2 regions of the Janthinobacterium sp. PSRC1-1 genome follow, and region 1 is predicted to be linked to the other one. Evidence: predicted binding sites of a transcription regulator. Region 1 holds the regulator's gene; the other holds the start of a gene.

Evidence for each region. The regulator HrcA, encoded in region 1, represses chaperone genes, less so after heat shock. The targets are predictions, from matches to a motif close to TTAGCACTCNNNNNNNNNGAGTGCTAA.
Region 2: a site for HrcA is predicted at 2,347-2,373, ahead of groES (co-chaperone GroES). Genes of this name have one in related genera too.

Annotation. Positions count from the first base shown of each region.
Region 1 covers NZ_JAFCWK010000001.1:135,619-139,822, reverse strand. The annotation lists gene ACP7DW_RS00620 (outer membrane protein assembly factor BamE) at 1-327, opposite strand, end outside; gene fur (ferric iron uptake transcriptional regulator) at 514-945, shown strand; gene hrcA (heat-inducible transcriptional repressor HrcA) at 994-2,010, opposite strand; gene ACP7DW_RS00605 (HAD family hydrolase) at 2,113-2,838, opposite strand; gene ACP7DW_RS00600 (hypothetical protein) at 3,083-3,682, shown strand; gene ACP7DW_RS00595 (hypothetical protein) at 3,719-4,204, shown strand, end outside.
Region 2 covers NZ_JAFCWK010000005.1:3,586-7,789, reverse strand. The annotation lists gene ACP7DW_RS11835 (EVE domain-containing protein) at 1-156, opposite strand, end outside; RNA gene ssrS (6S RNA) at 235-412, opposite strand; gene ACP7DW_RS11825 (cell division protein ZapA) at 602-913, opposite strand; gene ACP7DW_RS11820 (DUF904 domain-containing protein) at 913-1,203, opposite strand; gene ACP7DW_RS11815 (hypothetical protein) at 1,333-2,079, opposite strand; gene groES (co-chaperone GroES) at 2,614-2,904, shown strand; gene groL (chaperonin GroEL) at 2,955-4,204, shown strand, end outside.

The DNA.
Region 1 (4,204 bases):
CAGGCGGAATGGATAATCCCAACGGTCGGCATGGAAAATGTCGGTCAGCAACGAGGTGCCGAGGACGAAACGCACCTGGTCGCGCGTCATGCCCACTTTCAACTGGGCCAGCATCTCTTCGGAGACAAAGTTGCCTTGTTGAATGTCAGGACGATACGGCGAGAAAAACCACATGAATTTTTGCAACGGCGTAATGGTGGTCGTTTGTGCGCCCTGTTCAGGAACCACTTCCTTGCCTTCTTTTTGGGCAGCTGCCGGCTTTTCGCCAAGGATGCCACGGCTGGCGCAGCCGGACATGGTCAGCGCGACACAGACCATGCCTGCCATGACTGGTGCTCGAAATGAAATACGGTGCCAGAGAGATGGCAATACAGCCGGTGTTACGCGCATAAATGACCTCAATTGGATGAACAAAACGCCAGGAGTGACCGGCCTGCCCAAAAATGCATATTTTGGCACTCCCCGACAAAACGCTATATGATAAAGCACCTGACCCACATACGAGCAACAAACATGAGTAACAATCCTAGTGATCTCAAGGCAAGCGGCCTGAAAGCCACCTTGCCACGCCTGAAGATACTCGATATCTTCCAGAGTAGCCCGGTACGCCACCTGACAGCAGAAGACGTCTATAAAATTCTGCTGGCCGACAATATGGATGTCGGCTTGGCAACTGTCTACCGTGTCCTGACGCAGTTTGAACAGGCAGGCTTGCTCAACCGCAACCATTTTGAAACCGGCAAGGCAATTTTCGAACTCAACGAAGGTTCCCACCACGACCATCTGGTGTGCCTCGACTGTGGCCGGGTCGAAGAATTCTTCGACGAAGAGATCGAAATCCGCCAGCAAAAAGTGGCGGAAGAGCGCGGCTTCAAGATCGCTGAACACGCCTTGGCCATCTACGGCAACTGCATCAAGACGGCTTGCCCGCATAAAACCGCCTGACCAACGCTTGCCGCTCCCACGGGGCGGCTGGCGCGGCTGGCAGTACGCTTAATGATGGCTGAGTGCGCTCGACAGTAATTTCGCCGTGATATCGACGATCGGAATGACGCGCTCGTAGGCCATGCGCGTCGGTCCGATCACCCCCAACGTTCCCACGATCTTGCCGTTGACTTCATACGGCGCCGTCACCACGCTCATCTCATCCATCGGCACCAGGTTCGATTCGCCGCCGATGAAAATCTGCACGCCCGTCGCCTTGCTCGACACGTCGAGCAACTGCATCAAGCCCGTTTTTTGCTCGAACATGTCGAACATCTGGCGCAGCGAGTGCATATTCGATGACAGATCGCTCACGCTGAGCAAGTTGCGTTCGCCGGAAATCACCATGTCGTCGCTATGGTCGGCCATCGCTTCGCTGCCCGCTTCCACGGCCGCCTGCATCAGGCTGCCCATGTCGTCGCGCAGCTGGCGCAGTTCGCCCTGCAGGCGCACGCGCACGGCATCGAACGACAGGCCGCCATAATTCTGATTGATATAGTTGGCCGATTGCACAAGTTGCGCCGGCGTATAGTCGGCCTCCGTCAGCAATAAACGGTTCTGCACGTCGCCGCCAGGGGCCACGATGACGAGCAGGATGCGCTTTTCGGACAGGCGCAGAAATTCGATTTGCTGGAACACGGATTCGCGGCGCGGACTGAGCACGACGCCGGCAAACTGCGACAGCGACGACAGCATCTGCGCGGCGTTGGCGATGGTTTTTTGCGGCTGCGGCGTCTGCAGGCGCATGCGCGACTCCACCAGGTGCTCGTCCAGATGGCGGACGGTCAGCAAGGTGTCGACAAAAATACGGTAGCCGCGCGGCGTGGGGATGCGTCCGGCCGAGGTGTGCGGACTGGACACATAACCGAGCTCTTCCAGATCGGCCATGATGTTGCGAATCGTGGCCGGCGACAGGTCCAGGCCGGAAATTTTCGACAAGGCGCGCGAACCGACCGGCAGGCCGTCGGCGATATATCGCTCGACCAGGGCTTTCAGCAGTGTTTGGGCACGTGTATCGAGTTGCATGGTGTTTTATTTAGGCAAGTATTTTGTTAAGCAAGCGGCAACGAAAGCGGCCGAACGTGCGTCAACAGCGCCTATTATGCACGTTCGCCCGGCCTGCGGCGATCAATCTTCCAGTTGCCCTTGCAGCCACAGCAGCAATTCATCAAAGTTGGCGCAGATGGCGTCGGGCTGCACGCCGGCGGCCAGGTGGGCATCGCTGCCCTTGCGGTTCATCCAGACGGCACGCATGCCCGCGCCTTGCGCTCCCGTCACGTCGAAATACAGGTCGTCGCCCACATACACGGCTTCATGCGGCGCCACGTCCAGCGCCGCGCAGGCTGCCAGGAAGATGCTGGCGTCGGGCTTGGCCACGCCAAACTCGCTGGCGGCGATCGATACCTTGAAATGCTGTGCCAAACCGATAATTTCAAGGTCTGCGTTGCCATTCGAGATGGAGCCGAGCAGCATGCGCTGGCGCATCCAGGCCAGGCCAGGCAAGACATCGTCATACGGCTGGACGCGGTTGCGCGCGGCCAGGAAGTGCACGATGGCCCCATCGACCAAGGTGGGATCCTCGCCGGCGGCTTCGAAGGCCGACAGCAGGCCGGCGCGGCGCAACTCGATCAAATTGCCATGGAAATGCGGCTGTTCGTTGAGCATGGCCAGGCGGTGCTGGCGCAGCACCTCGATGGAAAACTGCTGCGCCACCCTGGGCGCATGCGTGGCCAGCCAGTCATGCAGCAGGGTTTCGGCGGCGGCAATCACGGGCGCGATGGGCCACAAGGTATCGTCGAGATCGAACAGGATGGCCTTGGGCGGCACGGCGGGTTTGACAGGGGAAAGGGACATGGGACTCACGGTGGATGCCGCGCCACAATGCGCAGGCTGCATGTATTGTCGCACCGATCGCCGCAGCCGGCATGGCTGCGCCTCCGTGAAATGGGGCCGGGCCAGCGCTTCCCGGCGAAAAATTGTTACAGGGTGATACAAGGCAAGATCATTCGGCTTGCCAGATAGACTAAAATAGGCGCCATTCCAATGCGGCGCCAGCGTCCGCGTTGCGCTACCCAACCTGATTCGTTTTGGAGAATGTATGAAAAATTTGTACCTGCGCTCGATGCTGGCGGCGGCTTGCGCCGTCACACTGGCAGCTTGCGGCGGCAGCGGCGGCAACCTGTATCTGAGCGGCCAAGTGTCCAATCTGGCAAAAGATGGCCTGATTCTGCTGAATGATGGCGAACGTTTGTCCGTTCCTGCAGGCCAGTCCCAGTTTGTTTTCACCAAGCTGGTCAAGACCGATGACCGCTACGATATCAGCATCGCGCAGCAGCCAAAAGGCGCCGTGTGCACGATTACCAACGGTGTCGGCAAGGCAACGAGCTATTCCGCGAGCACGGCCGTGGTGAGCTGCGTGACCAATACCTACCCGCTGAGCGGCACGATCACGGGCCTGACCGCTGGCGGCTTGCGCCTGGTGATGGGCCCCAACGGCACCAGCCCACTGGCTGGCACCAACTCCTACACATTCGAAAAAGTAGCTGACGGCGCCCCATACGGTATTACCGTACTGACTCAGCCGACGGGCCTGAAGTGCCGTTTCCAGGGCTCCACCAGTGCCGACGGCAGCGATACGGCCGGCACGATGGGCTCTGCCGCCACGACCGCGGCCACACTCGACTGCACGCCGCAGTAATCCTTGCGATCCGTCACCTAATTTTTGGAGAAATACATGAAGTTATCCTGCCTGCGCCCACTCGCCGCGCTGCTGCTGACCCTGGGACTGGCCGCGTGCGGTGGCAAGGCCTCGTATGATGTCAGCGGCACCGTCAGCAACTTGAACAACAATGGCCTGATCCTGGCCAACGGCGGGGAGGACCTGCCGATTGCCGCCGGCCAGACCGCGTTTACCTTTAAAAAGCGCATCGACTACGGCACCGACTACAACATCACCTTCAAGCAACAACCGGCCCATATGACTTGCAACATCAGTAATGGCTCCGGTTCGGCTGGCCATTACATCAACATCAGCGCCGCTGTTTCTTGTTCACAAAACGTCTATAGCGTGGGCGGCACGATTTCCGGCCTGACGGTAGAAGGCTTGCAGCTGATTAACGGTAATGTACCCACCACGGTGGCCAAGGATGCCAAGACCTTTACCATGGTCGGCAATGTCGCCGACGGTTCCACCTATGGCGTCAGCGTCAGCGTCCAGCCT
Region 2 (4,204 bases), on a different contig from region 1:
CAGCACGCCATCGCCGGGCTGCATGCCATCGCGCATGAAGTTGCGCGCCTGGTAGTTGCGCACGCCGAACCACGGCATGGTGCGCTCGGGCGCGGCCATCAGGTCGTCGATGCTCACTTCATCGGGTTCGGATTTCATCAGCCAATATTGTTTCATCTAGACTCCGTGTGAAAGCGACAGACGTAAAAAAACGGTTGCGCATGATGCGGCAACCGTTTTCAGTGGTAATGCAAATTAGGCCCCGCCTGTGCCGCTATGCCGGCATCCCGAACCAAACGGTTCAAGGTGGTCACGTTAGTTCAATTTCGGGTTCGTCGAACGAGCGACGCTCACTCCCATCAAACAAAATTCGCAACCGATGCGCATAAATGGTTCAAGGAATATATGGCAATCGCGAACACCGCAGGGTAGACCCAAGTTTACTCCTTTGGTCGCGCATCGCAAAGACAAATCGTACTGTGTCCGCTTAAAATCCAATTAATAACACTGAACAAAACCGTAGCGAGCGGAAGTGAATTGTGGTCGAGAAGTGCAACTGTGCGAATGCACAGAGAGCATCGCAGGCCGCAAGTCGCGACGCGCAGCAGGTTTGGTTCGGTGTTTAAAAAAGGTTTTCCTGGGGCGTCAATGCGCTATCCAGGACGGTGTGCATGGCCGATATTTTCTGCTTCACTTCGAGTATCGTCAGCTCCGACAGCGGACCTTGCGGCGACTTCACGGAAAGGAATTCGGCGGCCACGCCCAGGGCGGCCAGCACGGCGATGCGGTCATTTCCCTTGACCTTGCCCGCGTCGCGGATGGCTTTCATTTTACTATCGAGATAGATCGCCGCTTCGCGCAGCGCGCGCTCTTCGCCGTCGCGGCACACCATGCTGTAGGACTGGCCCATGATATTGACATCGACACGCGGCATTACGCTTCCTTCTCGTTCTCGGCAATATAGGCGCCCGCTTCCGAAGCGGCTTGCTCCAGGCCAGCTTGCACCAGTTCGGGAATTTTTTCCAGCAACGCTTCCACCCGCTCCTGCGCCTCGCGCATGCGCTGCACATACAGGGCGTTGTCGGCGGCCAGCGCGGCATTGTCCTTGCGCAGTTGCGCGTTTTCACGGCGCAGCGCATGGGTCATTTCGGCCAGCAGGCCTATTTTGTCGGATAATTCGTTGAATTCGGAAATCATCCCGCCACTATAGGGCGGACGCTCCATGGGCGTCAATCGAATCACGCCGCTGTCACACATATTTACATCAATGCGGGGCAGTTGGCGGACAATACCGGCTTTTTCCGGCGCTTTTCGCCAAGTGCGCGCATCTGCCGGCGCCGCGATGGCAGCGTTTTACTCGTCGACGTAATCGGCTTCGATATCGAGTCCGCCATAGCGGTTTTCGCACGAGCGGCGCACCAGCGTCTGTTGTCCGCCCTTGCCGTCAAGCACCATCGTCAAGTCGCGGCAAGTGCGGCGGTAGCTGCCAGGCTTGGCGTCCGTCCCCGAGGGCGTCAGGCGCACTGCCAGCGGTACCGCATTGCCCAGGCCCTTGTTGCTCCAGTGGCGCGTCTTGCCATCCTCTTCATCTTTCAAGGTCCGCACGGCGGCCGTCAGCAAGGCTTGCTGTTCCTTCGCATTGAGCCTGGCGATGGTCACGTCGGACAGGAAAGGCGGAGACACGACGGGCGCCGGGTCCTTCCCCTGCACGTCCCACTTGCCGCTGTTCTGCGAACAGGTGCGGCGACTCAGGTCCTGCGACTTGCCGCCCGCCGTGACGACGAATTTCAGGTCGCGGCAGACGTGCGCCTTCAGGCTGTGTTCCGTCATGCCGGAGTTGCTGAAGTTATACGTGACTTTCACCAGCACGCCGCGGTCGCCGCCGTTGTCCCACACATGCGCTTCCTGGTCGTCGTCATCCTTGTTGAGGTCGTTGAACAGGTCCTTAAGCAGCATGTCCTTTTCCAGCGGCGTCAGGGCCGCCACGGTGATCTCGTCGACGATGGTGGGCGTGTGCGCGCCAGCATTGCCCAGGCAGGCGAGGCCGATAATGGTAGCGCCCAGCAGGCGCAGCGCGGGACGGGATACAGGAAATGGCATGGCGTTCTTTCTGGAGCAAGTGACTATATGTGGCGATATTGATATGCAATTGCAATCATCTTATCAAATTTCATAGTCAATCTCTGTTTCCTGTGCGTACAGGAACGCCGTCTCTCCGGACGGCATGCTAGAGTCCGCGCTGTTGCTGACGCCCGGGAGCGCGGCTTGCGCTGGCGCAAACCCTGTGTAGATGCAGGCTCTGCTCAGCATCTATCTATATGTTCCCTTCGAATAAGCCCTTGAAGTTGACCCTTAGCGTCCCTATAATTAGCACTCGTTAGTAGAGAGTGCTAACAAACTCTTTCGTAGCAATCCTCAGGACTGATGGTGCTTGCCAGACCACTGCAGGGAACGCTACGCGGCGGGCGACGCCGCGATGCACCACTGCCGCAGACAGGCAAGGACAGGATGACCTGGGGTTTGCTTGACCGTTGCGGGCTGCTTTCAACGGCGGTCACTGAAAGCAGGTCTGGCGCTGTGCCGGACATGTATTCATTTAGCAACACTTATCCATTGAACTTTAAGGAGTTTTGTATGAATCTGCGCCCATTGAACGATCGCGTCATCGTCAAACGCCTCGACCAGGAAACCAAAACTGCGTCCGGCCTCATCATTCCTGATGCAGCTGCTGAAAAACCGGATCAAGGCGAAGTCCTTGCCGTAGGCAATGGCAAGATTCTCGACGACGGCAAAGTCCGTCCTCTGGATGTCAAAGTGGGCGACCGCGTCCTGTTCGGCAAGTACGCCGGCCAAACCGTTAAAGTTGACGGCGATGAGCTGCTGGTCATGCGCGAAGAAGACATCATGGCGATCGTCGTCAAGTAATTGTTTCCACGTTGTAGACAGATACATCCCGAAACTCAGGAGAATTGAACATGGCAGCTAAAGAAGTAGTATTCGGCGACGCAGCGCGCGCCAAGATGGTCGAAGGCGTCAATATCCTCGCCAACGCAGTCAAAGTAACGCTGGGCCCGAAAGGCCGCAACGTCGTCCTGGAGCGCTCGTTCGGCGCCCCTACCGTCACCAAGGATGGTGTATCGGTAGCGAAAGAAGTTGAACTCAAAGACAAGCTCATGAACATGGGCGCGCAAATGGTCAAGGAAGTTGCTTCCCGCACCAGCGACAACGCCGGCGACGGCACCACCACCGCGACCGTGCTGGCACAAGCCATCGTGCGCGAAGGCATGAAGTTCGTTGCCGCCGGCATGAACCCGATGGACCTGAAGCGCGGTATCGACAAAGCCGTTGCCGCCACCGTCGAAGAACTGGCGAAAATCGCCCGTCCTTGCACCACGACCAAAGAAATCGCCCAAGTTGGCGCGATCTCGGCGAACTCGGACTACTCGATCGGCGAGCGTATCGCTGAAGCGATGGAAAAAGTCGGCAAAGAAGGCGTCATCACCGTCGAAGACGGCAAGTCGCTGAACGACGAGCTGGACATCGTTGAAGGCATGCAGTTCGACCGCGGCTACCTGTCGCCATACTTCATCAACAACCCGGAGAAGCAAGTTGCCGTACTGGACAGCCCATTCGTCCTGCTGTGCGACAAGAAAATCTCGAACATCCGTGACCTGCTGCCGGTACTGGAACAAGTCGCCAAAGCTGGCCGTCCACTGCTGATCATCGCAGAAGACATCGAAGGCGAAGCGCTGGCCACCCTGGTGGTGAACAACATCCGCGGCATCCTGAAAACGTGCGCAGTGAAAGCACCTGGCTTCGGCGACCGCCGCAAAGCCATGCTGGAAGACATCGCTGTCCTGACCGGCGGCCAGGTGATCGCTGAAGAAGTCGGCCTGACCCTGGAAAAAGTGACCCTGGCCGAACTGGGCCAGGCGAAACGCATCGAAGTGGGCAAGGAAAACACCATCGTCATCGATGGCGCCGGCGAAGCTGCCTCGATCGAAGCACGCGTGAAACAAGTGCGTGTACAGATCGAAGAAGCGACCTCGGACTACGACCGTGAAAAACTGCAAGAGCGCGTCGCCAAACTGGCTGGCGGCGTTGCCGTGATCAAGGTTGGCGCAGCCACCGAAGTCGAAATGAAAGAGAAAAAAGCCCGCGTTGAAGATGCACTGCACGCGACCCGCGCTGCCGTGGAAGAAGGCATCGTGCCAGGCGGCGGCGT